2 linked regions of the Blastopirellula marina genome follow. The protein of the gene in region 1 interacts with the protein of each later gene in a pairwise test. Links are inferred from orthologs where the notes say so. Each region holds a gene or a part of one and is shown in the gene's direction. Other genes may lie near its edges.

The links.
Region 2: the proteins of thrS (region 1) and rplA interact in binary tests that used the Escherichia coli proteins (3 or more experiments, as listed by UniProt). The link is inferred for Blastopirellula marina from one-to-one orthologs.

The regions. Positions count from the first base shown.
Region 1 is NZ_PUIA01000035.1:13,299-23,319, forward strand. What follows is about bases 7,081-10,021. They hold thrS (threonine--tRNA ligase), read left to right. Parts: upstream 7,081-7,516; coding sequence 7,517-9,526; downstream 9,527-10,021. Other genes in these bases: infC (translation initiation factor IF-3), read left to right, coding at 9,765-10,021. Outside these bases: C5Y96_RS27060 (hypothetical protein), read right to left, coding at 1-277; C5Y96_RS09900 (hypothetical protein), read right to left, coding at 292-708; C5Y96_RS09905 (hypothetical protein), read left to right, coding at 827-1,699; C5Y96_RS09910 (hypothetical protein), read right to left, coding at 1,748-2,698; C5Y96_RS09915 (hypothetical protein), read left to right, coding at 2,815-3,408; C5Y96_RS09920 (hypothetical protein), read left to right, coding at 3,395-4,105; C5Y96_RS09925 (DUF4145 domain-containing protein), read right to left, coding at 4,187-5,032; C5Y96_RS09930 (hypothetical protein), read left to right, coding at 5,067-5,453; C5Y96_RS09935 (hypothetical protein), read left to right, coding at 5,521-5,775; C5Y96_RS09940 (DUF6908 domain-containing protein), read left to right, coding at 5,786-6,196; C5Y96_RS09945 (hypothetical protein), read left to right, coding at 6,368-6,763. UniProt on the Escherichia coli protein: Catalyzes the attachment of threonine to tRNA(Thr) in a two-step reaction: L-threonine is first activated by ATP to form Thr-AMP and then transferred to the acceptor end of tRNA(Thr). The rate-limiting step is amino acid activation in the presence of tRNA.
Region 2 is NZ_PUIA01000026.1:39,571-49,519, reverse strand. What follows is about bases 6,831-9,699. They hold rplA (50S ribosomal protein L1), read left to right. Parts: upstream 6,831-7,860; coding sequence 7,861-8,538; downstream 8,539-9,699. Other genes in these bases: rplL (50S ribosomal protein L7/L12), read left to right, coding at 9,252-9,665; rplJ (50S ribosomal protein L10), read left to right, coding at 8,597-9,121; rplK (50S ribosomal protein L11), read left to right, coding at 7,386-7,811; nusG (transcription termination/antitermination protein NusG), read left to right, coding at 6,831-7,223. In the rest of the region: C5Y96_RS08415 (sigma-70 family RNA polymerase sigma factor), read left to right, coding at 175-1,848; C5Y96_RS08410 (hypothetical protein), read left to right, coding at 1,997-2,599; C5Y96_RS08405 (hypothetical protein), read left to right, coding at 2,712-3,386; tuf (elongation factor Tu), read left to right, coding at 4,401-5,597; preprotein translocase subunit SecE, read left to right, coding at 5,834-6,301; more of nusG, read left to right, coding at 6,384-6,830. UniProt on the Escherichia coli protein: One of the primary rRNA binding proteins, it binds very close to the 3'-end of the 23S rRNA. Forms part of the L1 stalk. It is often not seen in high-resolution crystal structures, but can be seen in cryo_EM and 3D reconstruction models.

The DNA.
Region 1 (10,021 bases):
CTGTTTCTTTACCGCTTGGTGTAATGTTTGGATTTTCGCATCTCGTGTGATTACATCCGTAGTAGTCGTATCCGTAGCTCAAACTGCTAAGCATACTTGCAGCATCAAATCGACCGTGCCAAGAATCAAGCCACGCCTTAATTATCTCTGGGTCTTCTTGTCGCCAATTAAGAAACCCTTCATCAAGGATGTTCTGATCGGCAGTGGACAGAGACGAATTGAAGGTTGCCTTGCGATACCAGTCTGAGAGATCACCGAGTTTTTCGCTCTTAAGCAATGCTACCTCTTACCTTAATTTTCCGAAGACAACGTGAATTTAGGCAGAACGCTCAACTGCACGTTTTCTGACAATACCGTTGATGTAGCGAATTTCTCGGCCCACACCAAAGTTCCCGACGAAGCCCCAACGATGAAGTAACCGTAGATCGTGTTTCCGGTTGTTCCACATGTCCAAGATTGTGTGGAACTGTAAGTAGCCAATGATTTGTTATTGGCATCTTGGGTAATGGAATTCCATCCATCACGAGTCAGGGTCTTAGCGGCATAGTCCGTGAAATCGGCTTCTGTGAAATCACCAGCGACCGTATCGCCGTCAATTGTGGTGATATCATTCTTAAAGAGTTTAAGAGTTAGATTTTCGGGCGTTGCATCGGTCAACGCCCAAGCAAGAATAAGATTCTCACCGGAAGAGGGTACAACTAGAGCCATTTGGCCTCCTACAAAGGAAAAAACGTTTTACTTATGTAGGGGAGGCACCACGATTCTCCGTGAATTACACTTTTGTGACATCCGCACGAGATAGATTCACACCCCAAGAAAGGAGCCAATGAGCGAGATTCACAACAGACCACGCCTCATCAGGGAAACATGGGCAGAACAACCCATGGATGAGCGGAAATTGGCCAAGAAGCTATCTGACGAGCATGGCCAACGATTCACGATTAAAGAAGTGAAGGCCGTTTTGACATCGGACGCCATGCGTTTTTTCAGAAATCATCCAAATCCAGAAGATTGGGTGGAAAGAAAATACTTTGTCCCTCGTGGTGATGATGACGAGCTTGTAATACCAATTGGTGATTCCATCGGTTTGGAAGCATTTGTTGACATCAAAGAGGAACACGCACTTGGTGCCGATATTACGGCATCGGTTTACAAATCGTCATTGAAGAAAACGGAAATGACACTGAAAACGCTAGGTGTTCATTTCGGGAACAATCCAAAAACAGGAAAGAAAAACATGGCCAAAAAGAAAACGACCACTAGCAAAGCCAACCCGTATGCCGGAATTGAGAAGAAGTCTGATGTTATTCGTGCATATATCACTAAACATCCTGACGAAAGCCCGACCGATGTAGCAAATAATCTTTCCAGATTGACTGGTGAAAAATACAGCCAATCACAGGTGTGGAGCATCAAGAAGAAGGAAGAGGAAAAACTAGCAAATGACACCCGAAGCATGGTCTTGGATGCAAAGGTAAAGCGCAAGCCAAAGAAAATCACAACATCTGATGGCGAACTGACTGGTGATCAACAGTTGGAGATTTACCAGAATATGCGAAGGGCTCAAGTCCTCGTGGATGAAATGCTGACATTGGTTCCCGAATGGTTGGCACGTGAGATGATCATTCAAACTTCGAACCAAGAGACACCAGAACAAACCATGGAACGTGTCAAAAAGGGTGGCTTCGGTTCCACGTAGAATCCACGATCACAAAGCAAAGCCCATGAATAAGCATCATGGGCTTTTTTAATCCCGCTGAATATCCTTAAACGTTACCCTTATCGGCTTCAAATATTTGCTCTTAATCCATCCACAAAGTGTGCAACCCTGCTCTTCATCGAACCACGACACCAAACACTTATTTCCCCGTTTTTCATTGACGAATACAACGTCTTTCTTCAGGAGAACGGCCACTACCTTTGACTTGCGTTTACGTGTCCGATGAACAGTGGCTGTATTGGCGGAACAATGTTGAAATGGCGTATCATATCCTTCCGTGACCCTTTGCACCTCAACTTGCTCTTTAATCGCTGTCATCTCGTCGGGAGGAAGCGTATCTGGTGATGAAAATAGAACTGAACATATAAACAGAATTACCCTCTTCAAAATATCCGTAACGTTATCAGAAATTACGCCGATCAGAATGCCCTGCACATAGGGATTCTTTGTCGCATTCTTCCAATTAACTGCTTCTCCAAGTGACATTCCCTTCTTGCTTTTCTCAAGAACATCCTGAACTTCAGGATCGGAAAGTTCTTCCTCCGTTAGTTCGTCAATCGTGGGAATTGCTGTTAAATCCAGATCACCAAGGGTGATTCGTGCCTCATCTAAAATCGAAGAAATATTAGCGAATGGACCGCTTGTAATCGATGAGAACAACGACAGTAGTTCCTCCTGCTGTCGCAAGATTTCGACCATGGCCGTCTTGTCGAATACCTCGGAGATCAGCGAAGACTGAACTTTCTGCATTGAAGGAACTACATCCAGCACTTGGCTCATTATCCGAAAATGTGCTTGTTCAATACTCCTTGTCGCTGCCATGGCTTGAGCAGCTACGTCAAATAGCCCCATCTGGCGTTGAGCCGCCAGAATGGGCGAATAGATGGTGTTCATTGTCTTTAAAAAGTATTGCAGTTTCCGGGCGGCTCGACGGATTTCTGGTGGTATCTCTTCATTTGGGTCTTGCGAATCGCTCATAAAATTATCCCACAAAACAAAGGATTTAGGCTTCCGACAACGTAAAGAATAACGAGATACGAGCAGCACTCCACCCCGACGTAACATAATTACTCGTGCTGGCCCTAAATACGAGCATGAACAACTTACGTCTCGAATATCTAAGCCCCGCTGATCTCAGCGACAATCCCAAGAACTGGCGAGAACATCCTTCATCTCAAACCAATAGCCTTGCCGACATCATCGACCAAGTTGGTTGGGCAGGTGCCTTGCTATTCAATGAGGCAACCGGTCGTCTCATCGATGGTCACGCCCGAAAGAAAATCGCCAAGGATGAAAAGGTTCCGGTTCTTATCGGTTCGTGGACTGAAGAACAAGAATCCTTGATTCTGGCTTCCCTCGATCCATTGGCAGCAATGGCCGATGCCAACAGCGAAAAGTTCTCCGAGCTAATTGCATCCTTGGAGGAACAATCGGAAGCCGTGGAGGCTATGTTCAAAGAGATCGAGGAACGTGCTGGTTCCTTCGATGTCGGAGAAGGGGAATTCCCACAGATAGGCGATGAAGAGAAAACACATGGCCAAATGACCTTCACGCTCACAAACGATCAAACAGAGATCGTCAACGAAGCATTGAAGGTTTCCAAGGGAATGGGACCATTTGCCGATGACGGCAACAAGAATGGTCTGGCTCTAGCTCGAATCTGCGAGGTGTTCCTTGGGTCGTGCTAAAGATATCATCGTCAAGCCGATTCCTCGCAAGGATGCTGACAAGATCATCAAGTCATTGCATTACAGCGGGAAGGTCGTGAGGAATAGCCAGATACATCTTGGCGTTTTTCTCGATGGCAAATGTGGTGGTGTTCTTCAATTCGGACCATCGCTCGACAAGAAGAAAATCATCGGTCTTGTTCGTGATACCAAGTGGAATGGATTCATTGAATTGAATCGAATGGCTCTGGCGGATTGGCTTCCTGCAAACGGAGAAAGCCGTTCTATCGCTGTTGCGATGAAGCTATTGAAGAAACACTATCCACAGTTGGAGTGGGTCGTGTCATTTGCGGATGGCACCCAATGTGGACATGGCACGATTTACCAAGCCTCTGGATTCACCCTTACCGGCATCAATCAAAGCAAGAATCTTGTACGTCTGCCGAATGGTTCCACGATTCACAAAATGACGTTAGAAAGCAATCCAACGACACCAAGAACGGAGTTAGGTGGAAAGAGCTATTACGACGTGACTGGGGGACGTTACAACCTATCTGCCTATGTCGAAGAGGTTGGTGGTCAGGTGATTCCCGGCTTCCAGTTTCGTTACATGTATTTTCTTAATTACGATGCACGAAAGAGGTTGACGGTTCCTGTGGTCCCGTTTTCCAAAATCAAGGAGATCGGTGGCGAGATGTATCGTGGTGAGGCTAAATAAACATGCGTCAGAGGTGTAACGGTACACACACCACAACCAGTGGTGAGAAGGCGGTTCGACTCCGACCCTGACGCTTTACTCTTATTCATCGCCCTTCAATTTTTTGAAACGCTCTTCAGCCTGTTTAGCCAACGCCGGGGCAGTGTAAATGTATTCGGCAACTGCACGAGCAAGCGAGTCAAGCAGTGGAATCTCTGCCTCAGAAATATCAAAATCGTCTGCATGTGCTCCAACGTTTCCAAAGTCCTTGAGATGCTTAGCAATTTCGCTCAGTTTGTCAGGAATCAAATTACGGTTTGAAAGGTCTCTGAGCTTCGCTGCCAACGTGTTCCCGCTTGCCTGTTGATCCTTGCAAATAAATTCCAACGTTCGCCGTAGTTGAACAGCGTAGGAATTGGCGTCAACTCGGCGAACACGCTGGGCAGAGTTGTAAGCTTTCTGGACTTTCTCCGGTAAACCTACGAGTGAAGAGTTCAGTTGCGGATAGAGAATTGAAACATCTGGATCATCGGGATTCATGCCCGAACAGTAAAATTCGACAGTAAGTATTGTCTTACTGCACGAGGAACACTTGAACAACTTATATGTATTGCGTTCTATAAATACGCCTGAGCGGTAGCCATCCTCATCACTATGCTCCTCTACCTCGTCAACTACAGCTTTCGCCAGAATCTCCATTGGAGCTACGTTGTGGCAATGCCCGCACTTCTGAGACCCGGAATATTGTTTCTCTGCCACCACGATTCTCCAATTATTCGCACCAACATTGATCTGACCATTCTGCCAGCCACCAAGCCGAACACAATACGACCCACTTTGAGGACAAAAAGTTCGGTCAAAAATCTTCCGAAATAAGCCGAAACGAGGCTTTCTTGTTTCGATCCCGCAGACAAAGCTGCTGCTCGTCGTTGGCAACTTCGCCGACACGAACACGCAACATTTTGTTTTTCGGAGATTTATCATGGCTGCAAAACGCACCAACACCGCTGCAAACAATGCCAACGCCACCGACAACAACGCCCCCAACAAGGCTGAGGCAATTCGGCAATATCACGCCGAAAATCCCAACGCTGGACCATCGGACATCGCTAAGGCCCTGAAGGCAAAGGGCGTTGATGTCACGGCATCACGTGTTTCGACCGTTCTACGACCTTCCTCCAAGAAGAAAGGTGGTCTGGATGTGGACACGATCAAAGTGGCTGCCGAATTTGCCAAGCAGTACGAAGGTTCGGTTGATGCCAAGGCTGCCATCGAAAAGGTTGGCAAATTCATCGATTCGTGTGGTTCCACGGAGAAGGCTCTTGAGGCATTGGATGCCTACCATGCGGTAGCCGAAGCCATCGGCTAGTTCTGACCAGTTCCACCAAGCCCCGAGTGATCCTCGGGGCTTTTGTCGTTTCTTGAAGGAGATATCCATGGGAAAGAAGAAGGTTATTGAGTGCCCTTATTGCAAGGGAGAAATGCGAAGACATTCCAAGGGTCGTGGTGTCATCATGGGGCTTCTCTGTGCCCTCATGGTGTTCTGCATTGGAGTGGCCGTGTTCCTGTTGATTCCGGTCATTGGTTGGATTGCTGGACCAATCATCTGCATCTATGCCCTCGGCATGGGCAGCAACAGAAAATCGTTCTGGAAGTGTAAGCAATGTAATTCCACCATCGACCGAACATAGGAGCACACACGTGAAATCATTAGATCAGAAAGCAACTCGTATCTTCCTGAAGCTGGTCGAGGGAATGAAACGCATCGGGTCAAATCGGAAGATTGACAACACCGAGGGTGTCTTCATGCCGGTCTGCGTGGAGGTGATTGGGAAGCCAACCACGAAACCTCGTCTGGTGTCACCGGGCTTAGTGGTTTCGGTCACGCATTATCACGAGGTCGAGCGTGATCTAGTCACCGATCCAGAGGTTACGTTCCTGTGGACTGGGAAGAACATTTTCCCGATGACGTTTGAGCAGGGTGGCATGTGCTACCGGCAGTGGGTAAAGATCGAAGACGGCAGGATTTCGTACCACAAGGGAGGGCAGGCTGATCTTGCGATGTTTTGCAACGAGTGGATGAGGAATATTGCTGACCAGCAGGAATTGTGACGTTTGCCGTTACAACATTTGTAATCGAGAAGCCATGTCGTGATGACATGGCTTTTTCTTGGCTCTGGGACGTTCCAAATTAGGTGAGAAAACATATTGACCTCACCGCCCAAAAAAGGGACTTTTCTCGAACCAGAAAAGACCATTCGAAGTCATAAGGAAATTCGAGAAATGGATATCGAGGAAAATCTACGTTTTGAGGATTTACCTAAGCTAATTTTGGCTGCTCACAAGCGACAAATTGAGGCACAATCAGATTTCTCTTTCGCTAAGGCATCCCTTGAACGCATCAAGGCGGAAGTTCGGTTAATGCACTGCCAGACACATCGTCACTACAAAGCTACCGATTTCACCACGATTGATGAAAACGTACAGGCCGCACAAAGACTGCACTTGAACGCTCAAAAGACGCTATCAATTGCCGCAGCAGAACTGGAAATGTTGCAGAATACATTCAAAGTATGCCAAGCGATGGTAGGCTCTGGGCTTCCGATTCTGCTTCCACCAACAATCAAAGTGGTTCATCCCGAAAGCGATGATCGAATCGACGATATCGCCGCCGCCTAAATGGTCCGTCTAACGGCCCCACACGCCAAATAGAACGACTTTCGGGCGAATCTTGGCCGATCATGTGGCGATGATCTACGAGCATTCTATGGGCGATTCATGGGCCGTAGATTTGGTACGGATTCGGCCCAATTAGGTACACATGCGATTTGGTACAAATTAGGTACAAAATCAGCGCACGAAAAAAGCCGTAAATCGTTATGAATTACGGCTTTATGAAGTGGGCGATACAGGATTCGAACCTGTGACCCCTACCATGTCAAGGTAGTGCTCTAACCAACTGAGCCAATCGCCCTTTTGTGCTTCTTGCAATCAAGCGGTGACGCTTATTGCGTGCAAGCAATTATCAGTGATTCACCCCCGTGGAGGTTAACCAAACGCGTAGTTTGCCATTAGAACTGTCCGATCGTCAAGGGGCTACAACGAAAATTGCGATTATGTCCCCTCACCTAAGCTGCCCCGACCTGGAGACTTAGCGTCCAAATAGCCTGGGGAACGACAACCTGGACTTTTCCTAATGCGCAACTTCCGTCAATCTATACGCTTCTTGCGGTGAACCCGCTTACCCGGCGGGGCGTCTCTAACAACACAAATAATGGAGAGCCCTGCCGCTGGCAGAAGGTTCGCCCTGGCAGATAGATCGCTACGACGGCCACATCTGCCCGATCCATCCTTACGGTTTTAGCGACATCCTTTGTTTCGATGTCCTCGTGAGCCTGGAAATCGCCATTTGGATAAGAAACCGAACACATCATGCTCGAGGTCATTCTTCCCGACGGATCCAAGAAGGAATTCGATCACGCCGTCACCCCCATGGAGGTCGCTGCCGATATCGGTCCCGGCCTGGCCAAAGCGACCCTTGCCGGCGAAGTCGACGGCAATATCGTGGGCTTCGATACCAAGCTGCCTGAAGAAGGCACCGTCAACTTGCGACTGTTGACCAAGAAGGACGAGGAAGCGTTGGGGGTTATGCGGCATAGCTGTGCCCACATCATGGCCCGAGCCGTCATGAGGCTGTTTGACGGTGTGCAGCTCGCGTTTGGTCCGACCATCGAAGGGGGTTTCTACTACGACTTCGACCTTGAGCACAAGCTTTCCGAAGAAGACTTCCCGGCCATCGAAGCCGAGATGAAGAAGATCATCAAGGAAGACGAGCCGTTCGAGCGCATTGAACGCAATCGAGATGAATCACTGCAGGTCGTCAAAGACCTGGGACAGAAGTACAAGATAGAGCACATCGAGACCGGCCTGAAAGATCACGCGTCGATGTCGTTCTATCAGCAAGGCGAGTTCATCGACCTGTGCCGCGGGCCCCATATTCCGCGTCCGAAAGCGATTGGGGCCTATAAAATCCTGTCGGTTGCTGGTGCCTACTGGAAAGGGGATTCCAACAATCGTCAGCTGCAGCGGCTGTATGCGACTGCCTTCTTTACCAAGGAAGACCTGGAAGCCCACCTAACCAAAATCGAAGAAGCCAAACGCCGCGACCACCGCGTGCTAGGCAAGCAGTTGGATCTGTTCTCGATCAATCCGCTGGTAGGGCAGGGGCTTATCCTGTGGTCCCCTAAGGGGACCATCATTCGTAACCTGCTGACCGAGTTCGTTGGCGAACAGCTAAAGAAGTTCGAGTACCTGCCGGTCGTGACTCCGAACATCGGCAAGGTCGACCTGTACAAGATCTCGGGACACTATCCTTATTACAAGGACAGCCAGTTCGCACCCATTCATCAGGCCGAGGATGAAGAATACCTCCTCAAGCCGATGAATTGCCCGCACCATATCATGATCTACAAGTCTCGGCCGCGTAGTTACCGTGAATTGCCGTACCGCTTGTCGGAATTCGGTACCGTTTACCGCTACGAGCAGTCAGGCGAATTGAACGGCATGACCCGCGTGCGTGGGTTCACCCAGGACGATGCTCACATCTTCTGCACCGACGAACAAGTCGAAGACGAGTTCCGCAAGTGCATCCAGATGACTCAGTACGTGCTGAGCAGCCTGGGCCTGACCGACTACCGCGTCCGCTTGGGTTTCCGCGATCCCGATAGCGGCAAGTACGTTGGCAAGGAAGCAGTGTGGGATGCCGCCGAAGCCGCCCTGGTTCGTGTGTGCAAGAACATGGGCATCACTGCGACTGCCGAAGCAGGCGAAGCCGCGTTCTACGGTCCGAAGGCCGACTTTGTGGTGAACGACTGCCTGGGCCGCGAATGGCAACTGGGTACTGTGCAGTTGGACTACAACCTGCCTAGTGCCGAGCGTTTCGACCTGGAGTACATCGGCAAGGACAACCAGCCGCACCGGCCGGTGATGATCCACCGTGCTCCGTTCGGCTCGTTGGAACGCTTCATGGGTGTGCTGATCGAGCACTTTGCCGGCGCGTTCCCACTATGGCTGGCACCGGAACAGATTCGCCTCCTGACGGTCAGCCAGAAGTTCGACGAGTATGCCCAGAAGGTCGAAAAAGAGCTGCTGGCCGCCGGCTTCCGAGTTAGTGGCGACTATCGCCCTGAAAAGATCGGGGCCAAGATCCGTGCCGCTCAGTTGGAACTGATTCCGTACATGTTCATCATTGGTGGACGCGAAATGGAAGAAGAAGCCGTTTCGGTACGCGACCGCATCGATGGCGACCTGGGATCGATGAAGATCCCCCAAGCGATCGAGAAACTGCAGGAAGAAGTGGCCAATCGCGTGGTTCGCCAGGTCTTCAAAGGATCGGCCGGCCTGGGGACCTCCGGCACCGCCACCACCAGCGAAGGCTACTAAGCATTAAGCCAGGCCCCACCGCCCCCAGACCTGGGGGCGAGCCTGGCGGATTGCTGAAAGAGTCCCGTTCGCCAGAAGGCCATTTGCCCCGTAACGGGAACAGGAACCGCCATTACCACCCGGAAAGGTGGCAAAATTCGCCGATTCCTATTTTCGTGCGTTAACGTGGCGGAAACTTGACGATAGAATGTTTTCAATGTGGTACGATTTTACGGGTTGTCCACAACGTCGATAATATTTGCATTACCCGTTTCCTAGCTTAAAAGGATCACTAGCCATCGCCCTGCGAAACACGTCTCGCGATCGAGACCGCGATCAAAATCGCGACCAGACTCGAATCAACGATCGCATTAGAATCTCGCCCATTCGAGTCATTGCTGCTGATGGAGAACAATTAGGCGTTCTGCCCACCGACGAAGCCTTGTCGATTGCTCGCGAAGCAGGATTAGACCTGGTCGAAGTTGCCCCTGGTGCCAAGCCACCGGTGTGCCGCAT
Region 2 (9,949 bases), on another replicon or contig:
ACTTTTCAAGCATCTGACAGAAAGAGGCGCTCATCGACCGATGGGTAGCTGTCCCGTTGCTTGAGTGAAAGTTCCCCGGGAAGGGGGGCTCTCTCCAAGTTAGACATCGTCTGGGCGATCGGAACTCGCAGGGAAAACCAGACAGGTGTTGTTAATCACTGAGTGAGGGACAACATGAACAAGGGATATAAGAATGTCGCGCTTCGACAGCTGCGCGATCAGCAAATCAAATATGCTCCCCGAGATCGGAAGCTAGATCAGGCTAACCGCGCTGAGAAGCTCATTTCCGAGATCGATCCTAATAAACAATACCCGGTCGACTACATCTACTACCGTTTGACCGACTTTCGTCCGGAACAACCCAGCGTTGGTTCGTTGCTTCCAGGAAAGTCCGCCGCCGAAGACTTGCGTCTGATGGTTGAGGACCTCTCGGATGCTGCCGACGTCTCGGTCGATACGGTCCCGGAAGAAGTGTTGACTGTTGAACAGTTGAGCGACCGCTTCAACGTGTCGACCAAGACAATCTCGCGTTGGCGAAAGCAAGGGCTTGTGAGCCGTAAGTTCCTGTTTGAGGGACGCAAGCGAGTCGGCTTCCTGCGTAGCAGCGTCGAACGCTTCGTGAAAGAAAACCCCGATCGTATTGAGCGGGGGCGCCATTTCAGCCAGTTGACCGACGCTGAAAAGCTGGAAATCATCGACCGGGCTCGTCGCTTGGCCAACGCTGGTGGCACGCCTTCGGAGGTTGCTAAACGCGTTGCTGCGAAGATGGGACGCAGTGTGGAAACGATTCGTTACACGCTCAAGCATCACGACGACGAACAGCCTAAAGAGGCCGTTTTTCCGCGGGGAACTGGCCCTTTGACCGAGTCGGCCAAGCAGATCATCTACGGCGAGTATCGTCATGGTGTGTCCGTTGATCGACTTGCAGAGAAGCACGGTCGAACCCGGGCATCGATCTATCGTGTGATCAACGAGATTCGTTTCCGTCACATCATGGAATTGCCGCTGGATTGCATCTACAACGACGACTTTGATAAGCCGGAATTGGAAGAAGATATCCTCGGCGAAATGCCACCGCACGAGAAGCCGACTCGCAAGGTTCGTATTCCGTCGGGTCTGCCTACCTACCTTGCTTCGCTGTACGAAATGCCGTTGCTGACTCGCGAGCAGGAGTATCACCTGTTCAGGAAGTTCAACTTCCTGAAGCACAAGGCCCTGAAGATTCGTGAAACGTTGGATGAACAGCGTCCGAAGTCGAGTGACATGGACGCCATCGAACAGCTTTACGATCAGGCCAGCGACGTGAAGAACTTGATCGTTCAGTCGAACCTGCGGCTGGTGGTTTCGATCGCCAAGCGGCATGTCGGGGCGACCGAAGATTTCTTCGAGCTGGTTTCAGACGGCAATATGTCGCTGATTCGTGCCGCCGAGAAGTTCGACTACTCGCGTGGTAACAAGTTCAGTACCTATTGCAGTTGGGCGATCATGAAGAACTTTGCCCGCACTATTCCGGTCGAGTTCCGCCATCGCGATCGTTACCGCACGAGCCTGGACGAATACTTCACCACGCGGGTCGACGAGCGTAGCGATCAGTATGAGCAGGAAGTGGCTCAGCAGACTCGTGAAAAGCAGATCGATAAGATCTTGCATCGCTTGGACGAGCGTGAACAGAAGATTATCATCCGCCGATTCGGCCTGGATCATAGCCGCGAACCACAGACCTTGAAGGAGGTTGGTGAAGAGTTGGGCGTGACCAAGGAGCGAATTCGCCAGATCGAAGCACGAGCCCTGAACAAGCTGAAAACGGCTGCTCGGGATTACAATTTCGATCTGCCGGAAACCAACTAACCCCCAGGGTTCTTGGAGCCCTGCCCATCATGCAAAAAGCCAGAGGCCTCGGTCTCTGGCTTTTTTTGTTTCTTTCTGGTCGGATATACAGATTGTGAGCAGACTTAGGGCAGCGGTTGTTTGCCCTGGAACATGATTTAGGATCAAGATGGCGTGGCTGTTTGGATGGTTGGTTCCGCGCATTCGGATCGAGCAAGTGCCGATCATGATCTGCCTGACGGTTGCCGGAGCAGTTCTTGCAGGCATGTATGGAGTCCTGCATGATTTGGTGACGTTCTCAATCTCGCCGGAGTACTTCACGAAGCTGAAGTTCGATCAATTTCGATATGCGGACTTCGGTTTCGGTGATCAGGTGTTTGCCGGCACGATCGGCTTTCTCGCCTCGTGGTGGGTGGGGGGATTGGCCGCCTGGTTCTTGGCGCGACGACTTGTGCCGCAGCAGCCTGCGGGACGTGCAGTGCGTCAGGTTTTGCAGGGCTTTCTTTGTGTTTTTGTGCTGACGTTATTGTGCGGCGGGATCGCGTATTTCGCGGGGATAGCACGTGGACCGAACGCCGACTATTCCAACTGGGCTCACATGATTCAGGTCCTCGATATTCAGGACGAGTGGTCGTTTATTCGAGTCGCCTACATTCACAGCGGAAGTTACATGGGTGGGCTACTGGGATTACTGAGTGCCCTAATCATCATTCGCCCTGAAAGTACTTCCGTAGCTCGATCTGAGAAATCAACCAAAGTAGTGCAGGAATAGCTGCTTCTTGCTACGCTTTGGAGGTGGGCCTGCTTTCCATCGAGTGCGTTTCTTTCGCGCTCGAACCTGTCATTCTCGATCTTGTCTTATCTGAGAAGTAAGGAGAGCAACGATGAGTGCATCGATTTTAAAGCGTGAGCCGTTTGCTTGTGATGCGGTCGCTAAGGATCAGACTGAGCTGCTTGCCGGCGATCTGGCCGACGAGGCATATCTGGTGTTTGGCTATGCCACGACCCAAGCAAAAGCCCGGCGGCAACAGGCATTGCAGAAAACCTTGGCTGATCTCGACGTGCGGCCTTTCACGGCCGAGAGCGTGGAAAAGTACAAGAGGTCGTGCGAGGTGCCCCCAAGCCTCCTGGCGATGACGCTGGTGAACTACGCGGCAGGAATAGGCCTTGTGGCGGCCATTGTGTGTCTGCCGATCCTGGTGGTCTCAGCGGTGACGCTGAACTCTTCGTTGTCGTTCTATCTGGCTTTGGCGATCCTTGTTGGGGGGGGCTTTTTGGTTGTCAGCGCCGCGATCGGGGATCGCTACGTGATTGATCGCACGTGGATGATGTACGACCTGGCCCACTACACCGAGCCGGTCCCGGAATTCGCACTGCAGACCGCGCTCGATATCAAGAAGCGACACCCAGAAGTGAGTTTTTATATTTGCTCTCTCGAAGAAAATCGGATGGTGCTCGATCCGTTTCTGGTGATGCGCGTTCCTGACGGTGGTTGGCATCGAGATTACTATCTGGAGGTCTGGAACGAACCGAAGTTCGCCGGCACACGAGAAGCTTAATTGGGGCGATTTACATCCTGTTTTAAGGCCTTTTATCATTCGGCACACCTGCTCTGCGAGTGGGTGTGCCGTCTCTATTGAGAGGCTCGATTTCTCTTGGCGGAACGCCTAAAACTGCCTTGCAAGTTAGGCAAGATGGGGCACGCGATAATGGGGGGGGAAGTGCGCGATAATGGCTATGCGAACTCCTCCTGGAAAGCGGTGTCTGTAAAGCGGCACGGATTTTGGACGAAATTTGCCCTTCACGTGCTCATCCTGGCTTGCGAGGAAATCCGGACTCGTTATAGTTATTGGTTTTCCATAAAGCCCAGGTAGTGGGCTAGCGTAGCTCAATTGGCAGAGCAGCTGATTTGTAATCAGCAGGTTGTGGGTTCAATTCCCTCCGCTAGCTTGTAGAGCCTACTTTTGTGGCTAATTTTGGACGGATCATTGCCGTTTTCGACGGGTTCCCGAACACACCAGTATCGGACGCCCGGGAAAGCGGATATGTTGGGGGGTTTCCCGAGCGGTCAAAGGGGACAGACTGTAAATCTGTTGGCATTGCCTTCACAGGTTCGAATCCTGTACCCCCCACTGAAAAGTTCCTGGGCTTTATTGGAAGAAAAGACATCAAGGCCTGGGTAGGTTGCGGGTGTAGCTCAATGGTAGAGCAACAGCCTTCCAAGCTGAAGACGAGGGTTCGATTCCCTTCACCCGCTTCGCGGCACGCCTCTTTACCGGGCATGTTGCGAGCTTGCCGATTCGGCCGGGCAGGTCGATAAGGCTCCTGTTATCGAAAATCGGGTTGTCCGTTTGGGCGGCTCGGAAGCGAGTAGCCGGGTAAAGGTGGCGGAAGCAAAGCCCCAAACAAGCTTCCCATTTTTCGGCTGCTGTAGCTCAGTGGTAGAGCACTTCCTTGGTAAGGAAGAGGTCAAGGGTTCAAGTCCCTTCAGCAGCTCTTCACGGCACCTTGATTTTCGTATTTAGACAAATCCCAAATTTCACGGTTTAGCTGGGGTAAGAAAGACAAAGAAAATGGCCAAGGACGTATTTGAACGATCTAAACCTCACGTCAATGTTGGCACCATCGGTCACATCGACCACGGTAAAACGACCACAACCGGCGCTATCCTGGCAGTTCAGGCTGCTAAGGGTTTGGCCAAGATGAAGGCCTACTCGGAAATCGCCAAGGGTGGTACCGTTCGTGACGAAACGAAGACGGTTACCATCGCTGTGGCTCACGTCGAGTACGAATCGCCGATTCGTCACTATGCCCACATTGACTGCCCCGGCCACGCCGACTTTGTGAAGAACATGATCACCGGTGCCGCCCAGATGGACGGTGCGATTCTGGTGGTTTCGGCAGCTGACGGTCCTATGCCGCAGACCAAGGAACACGTTCTGCTCGCTCGTCAGGTGGGTGTGCCTTGCATCGTGGTTTACTTGAACAAGTGTGACCTGGTCGACGACGAAGAGTTGTTGGACCTGGTTGAACTGGAAGTTCGTGAACTGCTGAACAAGAATGACTTCCCTGGCGACGATTGCCCGGTTGTCCGCGGTAACTCGCTGGCTGCTTACAACAACCCAGCCGATCCAGAAGCTTCCAAGTGCATCACCGAACTGGTTGAAGCTCTGGATAGCTACATCCCAGAGCCAGAACGCGAAACCGACAAGCCGTTCCTGATGGCTATCGAAGACGTGTTCTCGATCGAAGGTCGTGGTACGGTTGCTACCGGTCGTATCGAACGCGGTGTTGTTAAGGTTGGTGAAGAAGTCGAAATTCTCGGTCTGACCGAAAAGCCGACCAAGACCACCGTCACCGGCGTCGAAATGTTCAACAAGATCCTGCAGGAAGGTCACGCTGGCGACAACGTCGGTTGCCTTCTCCGCGGTGTCAAGCGTGAAGACATCTCGCGTGGCCAGGTTCTGGCTAAGCCAGGTTCGGTTAACCCGCACACCAAGTTCGAGGCAGAAATCTACTGCTTGAGCAAGGAAGAAGGTGGTCGTCACACGCCATTCTTCAGCGGTTACCGTCCGCAGTTCTACTTCCGAACCACCGACGTCACCGGCACCGCCAACCTGGAAGGCGCTGAAATGTGCATGCCAGGCGACAACGTGAAGATTGCGGTCGAGCTGCACAAGCCAATCGCTATGTTTGAAGGTGTTCGCTTCGCTATCCGCGAAGGTGGTAAGACCGTCGGTTCCGGCGTTGTTACCAAGATCACCTCGTAAGAAGTTGAATGATCACGTCGCCGAACCAAATTTGACTTGGTTCGGCGATGTTACAGGGGCGTAGCACAATTGGCAGTGCGCTGGTCTCCAAAACCAGAGGTTGTGAGTTCGATTCCCACCGCCCCTGCTTTATCGTTGGTGTTACCGAAATTGATGAGCGCGTCGCACCGGTAGAGACATCCTGGAATTACCCAGCGTCGTCGCCGCGGCAGGAACGCCAAAGACTGAGAGTGACCATGGCCAAGGAGAAGACCGTCGGTTCCCCTTCCCTTCTCAACGAGATGGTTCAGGCGAATCGATACAAGCGGACGCAGGGCAAGATTGCTCGGCAGGCAACGCTGATTTCGATTTGGGTATTGATTTCGATCGCTGCTTACCAGCTTTATCAGCAATTGGAAGCATATGCATCGATGGCCCAATATCGGCTGCACTTGCTGCTTCCGATCGCTTTGGTAGTCGTTGGTTTTTGGGTCGCTTATCGACTGATTAATTGGCCTACGTTCGCGGACTTTTTGATCGCGGTCGAGGCAGAGATGAACAAAGTGACTTGGCCCTCCAAGGCTGAGTTGTGGCGAAGTGTCATCGTGGTGATCGCGTTGATCTTCATCCTGGCCTTGTTGTTGTTTGCGTTTGACTTGTTGTGGATCACCTTGTTCAAGACGATTGGACTGATCCCGCCTGATACGCAGACTCCTGCCACTTAGTAGGCGGCGGCAAGCGTCCTCGGATTCCGGAATACACTTCGCTTTGATGGCCCGGTTGCAATGGCCGGTTAAGGTTATTTTCGTGGCAAGTTCTCCTGACAATTCGTTCGATCCTCAGAAAGATCCCGAAACGGGTATTCCTGCGGATGCAGAGACTCCAACAGAAGAAGCGGCATCCTCGGATGCTACTTCGGAAGAGTCGTCGTCGAGCGATGAGGTGAGCGTGCCAGCGGAATCCGAAACTGCAGCAGAAGACGCGGCTGAAGAAGTATCCGCGGAAGCTGAGGCTGAGCCGGCTCCTGTTCGGCCGAAAACCGGTAAGAACCGCGGGCCGATCGAAGAGATCATTGAAGATGAAGAAGAGGCTGCCACGGATGCAGCCAACAAGGAGTGGTACATCCTCAAGGTTCAGAGTAATCGCGAAAAGTCGATTTCCAGTAACCTGATTCGCCGGGTCAAAATGGCCGGTCTTGAGGATTACTTCGGCGAGATTCTTGTCCCCACCGAGGACCTGGTGGAATACAAGAACGGTAAGAAAAAAGTTACCAAGCAGAAGCTCTACCCAGGCTACATCGTCGTGCACATGGCAATCAACGACGAAACATGGTTCCTGGTTCGTGAGACCGGCGGTATTGGTGACTTTACGGGGGCGGCTGGCAAGCCGGTTCCCATGTTGCCGCACGAAGTGGATCGCATCGTCAAGAAGACGCGCAAGCCTGAAGAGGGTGAGCAAGAAGAAGTCAAGACGAACATTCGCTTCAAGATTGGCGACCATGTTCGAATCACCGAAGGTACCTTCGAGAATTTCGAGGGGGATGTTGAAGTGATCGACAATACCAATGGCCGCGTGACGGTCATGATCAATATTTTCGGCCGCACAACCCCGGTGGAGATGGAACACTGGCAGATGGAGCCAGTTTAATCCACTTCAGGCGTTGGACCGGTGGTCGATTCTTCTTATTCCCCCTTTGCCGGCGGACAGAGAGAACTTCCTTCGGGGCCTTAGTTTAATAAGCACTCGGTTTAAATAGCATACGGTTGCGGAAACCTGATCAAGGCGGACCGCGGCACGGGAAACAGCAAAATGGCACGGGAACAAGTAGGTCAAGCGAAGTTTCAGGTCCCTGGTGGTCAAGCCACGCCGGCTCCTCCGGTTGGTACCTCGTTGGGTCGTTACGGTGTGAACCTCGGCCAGTTCGTTCAACAGTTCAACGACAAAACCCGCGAATTCAATGGTATGCCAATTCCGGTTGTCGTCACGGTTTACAACGACCGTACTTTTGAATTCATCTGCAAGAGCCCACCAGCGGCTGCTTTGCTGAAGAAGGCTGCTGGCCTGGCCAAGGGTAGCGGTACTCCGAACACCAAGAAGGTCGGTAAGGTCAGCAAGGACCAGATCGACGACATTTGCAATCAAAAGATGGCGGACCTCAATGCCCGCGACCTGGACCATGCTCGCCGAATGATCGAAGGAACGGCTCGGAGTATGGGCCTGGAAGTCACGGAATAGTCCTGCCCCCTAACGCGAACATTATCTCACTACATACTGGCGATTGACGATGGCTAAACAATCCAAACGATATCGAGCCCTGGTAGAAAAGGTGCCAGCGGAGCCGCTGAACCTGAAAGATGCGATCGTTCTGCTGAAGTCGTTCGATACGACGAAGTTCGATCAAACCGTTGAAATTGCGATGCGATTGGGTATCGATCCAAAGCAAGCCGACCAATTGGTCCGTGGTGCTTTGGTTCTGCCACACGGTATCGGTAAGGTTCAACGCGTCGTTGTGTTCGCCAAGGGGGACAATGCGACAACAGCTACGGAAGCCGGTGCCGACGAAGTTGGTGCGGAAGACCTGGCAAAGAAGATCAAAGACGGCTGGCTGGACTTCGATGTCTGTATCGCCACCCCAGACATGATGGGCCTGGTTGGTCCATTAGGTCGTGTCCTCGGTCCGCGTGGTTTGATGCCTTCGCCTCGTGCTGGCACGGTTACCCCGGATGTCGCCAAGGTGGTTAAGGAATACAAGGCCGGTAAGGTCGAATTCCGCAATGACCCTACCGGTATTGTTCATGCAGTCGTTGGTCGGCTTGGTTTCGAGGCCGGCAAACTGCAAGACAACATCCAGGCGTTCGTCGATCATATCAATGGCCTCAAGCCGCAAGCGGCGAAGGGCACTTATGTTCGTAGCGTCAATTTGAGTGCAACGATGAGCCCTGGTGTTCCGGTTGCCCTCTAAATTGTTCCTAACAAGTTCAAGCGTTACGCAATAACTCATACGTACAAAGCCCTGAGCCATGAGTAAGTATCTAAAGAAACTGGTGATCACCGACCTGTCCAAGCGATTGGAAGGGGTGAACGACCTTCTGGTGGTCGACGTTGTGGGGATGAATGCGGAAAAGACGTATCTCGTCCGCAAGCAACTCCGTGAAAAGGGCCTGAGCCTGTTGGTTGTCCGCCGCACGCTGGCAGCCAAGGCATGCGAAGGCACTTCGCTCGCACCTGCTTTCGATAGCATGGAAGGCAGCACTGCCCTGGTTTGGGGCGGCGAAGATTTCGTCGACTTGGCCAAGGAAGTTGTCAAGCTGAACGATGACGACAAGCTTCCGGGATTCACCGCCAAAGGCGGTGTCATGGATGGCGAATCCCTGAACCCTGAATCGGTCAAGGCAATCAGTAAATGGCCCAACCGAGCTGAACAGCTCTCGCTTCTGGTGGGTCAGATCCTGGGGCCTGGTCGTACCCTGGCAGCCCAAATCAAGGGGCCAGGTGCCAAGTTGGCCTCGCAGGTCAAGCAAGTTGGCGAAAACCAAGAAGGCTAATTGCCTTATCTCGGCAAACGTCCTGGCGGCATTTGCCGAAAGAACGTTTCCATAAACCAAAACATCCGTATTCCCTGGCGCAGGCGGGTCCGTTCCCCTGCAAATAAGTGTTGAAAGGATAAGATCCGAAATGTCCGAAGAAGCAACTGCAACCGTCGAAGTGTCCGAAGAAATCAAGGGTTTGGGCGATCAGATCGCCGGCCTTACCCTGAAGCAAGCCGTTGAACTGGGCGACTACCTGAAAGACGCTCACGGCATCGAAGCCGCTGCTGGCGGTGGTGTTGTCATGGCTGGTCCAGTTGGTGGTGGCGATGCTGCTGCTCCTGCTGAAAAGACCGAGTTCGACGTCGTTATGACTGACTTCGGTGCTCAGAAGATCGGCGTCATTAAGGTTGTCCGTGGTATCACCGGTCTGGGCTTGAAAGAAGCCAAGGACATGGTCGAAACCAAAGACGCCAAGATCAAAGAAGGCGTTTCCAAGGAAGACGCCCAGAAGGCGAAGGAAGAACTGGAAGCTGCTGGTGCCGTTGTCGAAATTCGATAAGACTGCGGTTATTGGCTGATTTCCTGTTTTCACTCAGGCGTTGCCTCCCCTATACTAAAGAGGCAACGTCGCGAGGTGTGATTTTGAAGTCTTCCGGATCTTCTTTTTCTTTTGACAGCATGGATGGGAATCAGGTAAGAGTGCGCGCCTGCGTTGGCGGGCGTGCTAGCTTGCATAGCGCCAGCTGCGCGCTTTTGCCGGTTCGCTTGAATCTGAACCTCTACTGTCCGCCCGTATCACTCATGCTTTCACGCACTCTATATCGGACTGTTGGCTGGAACCCT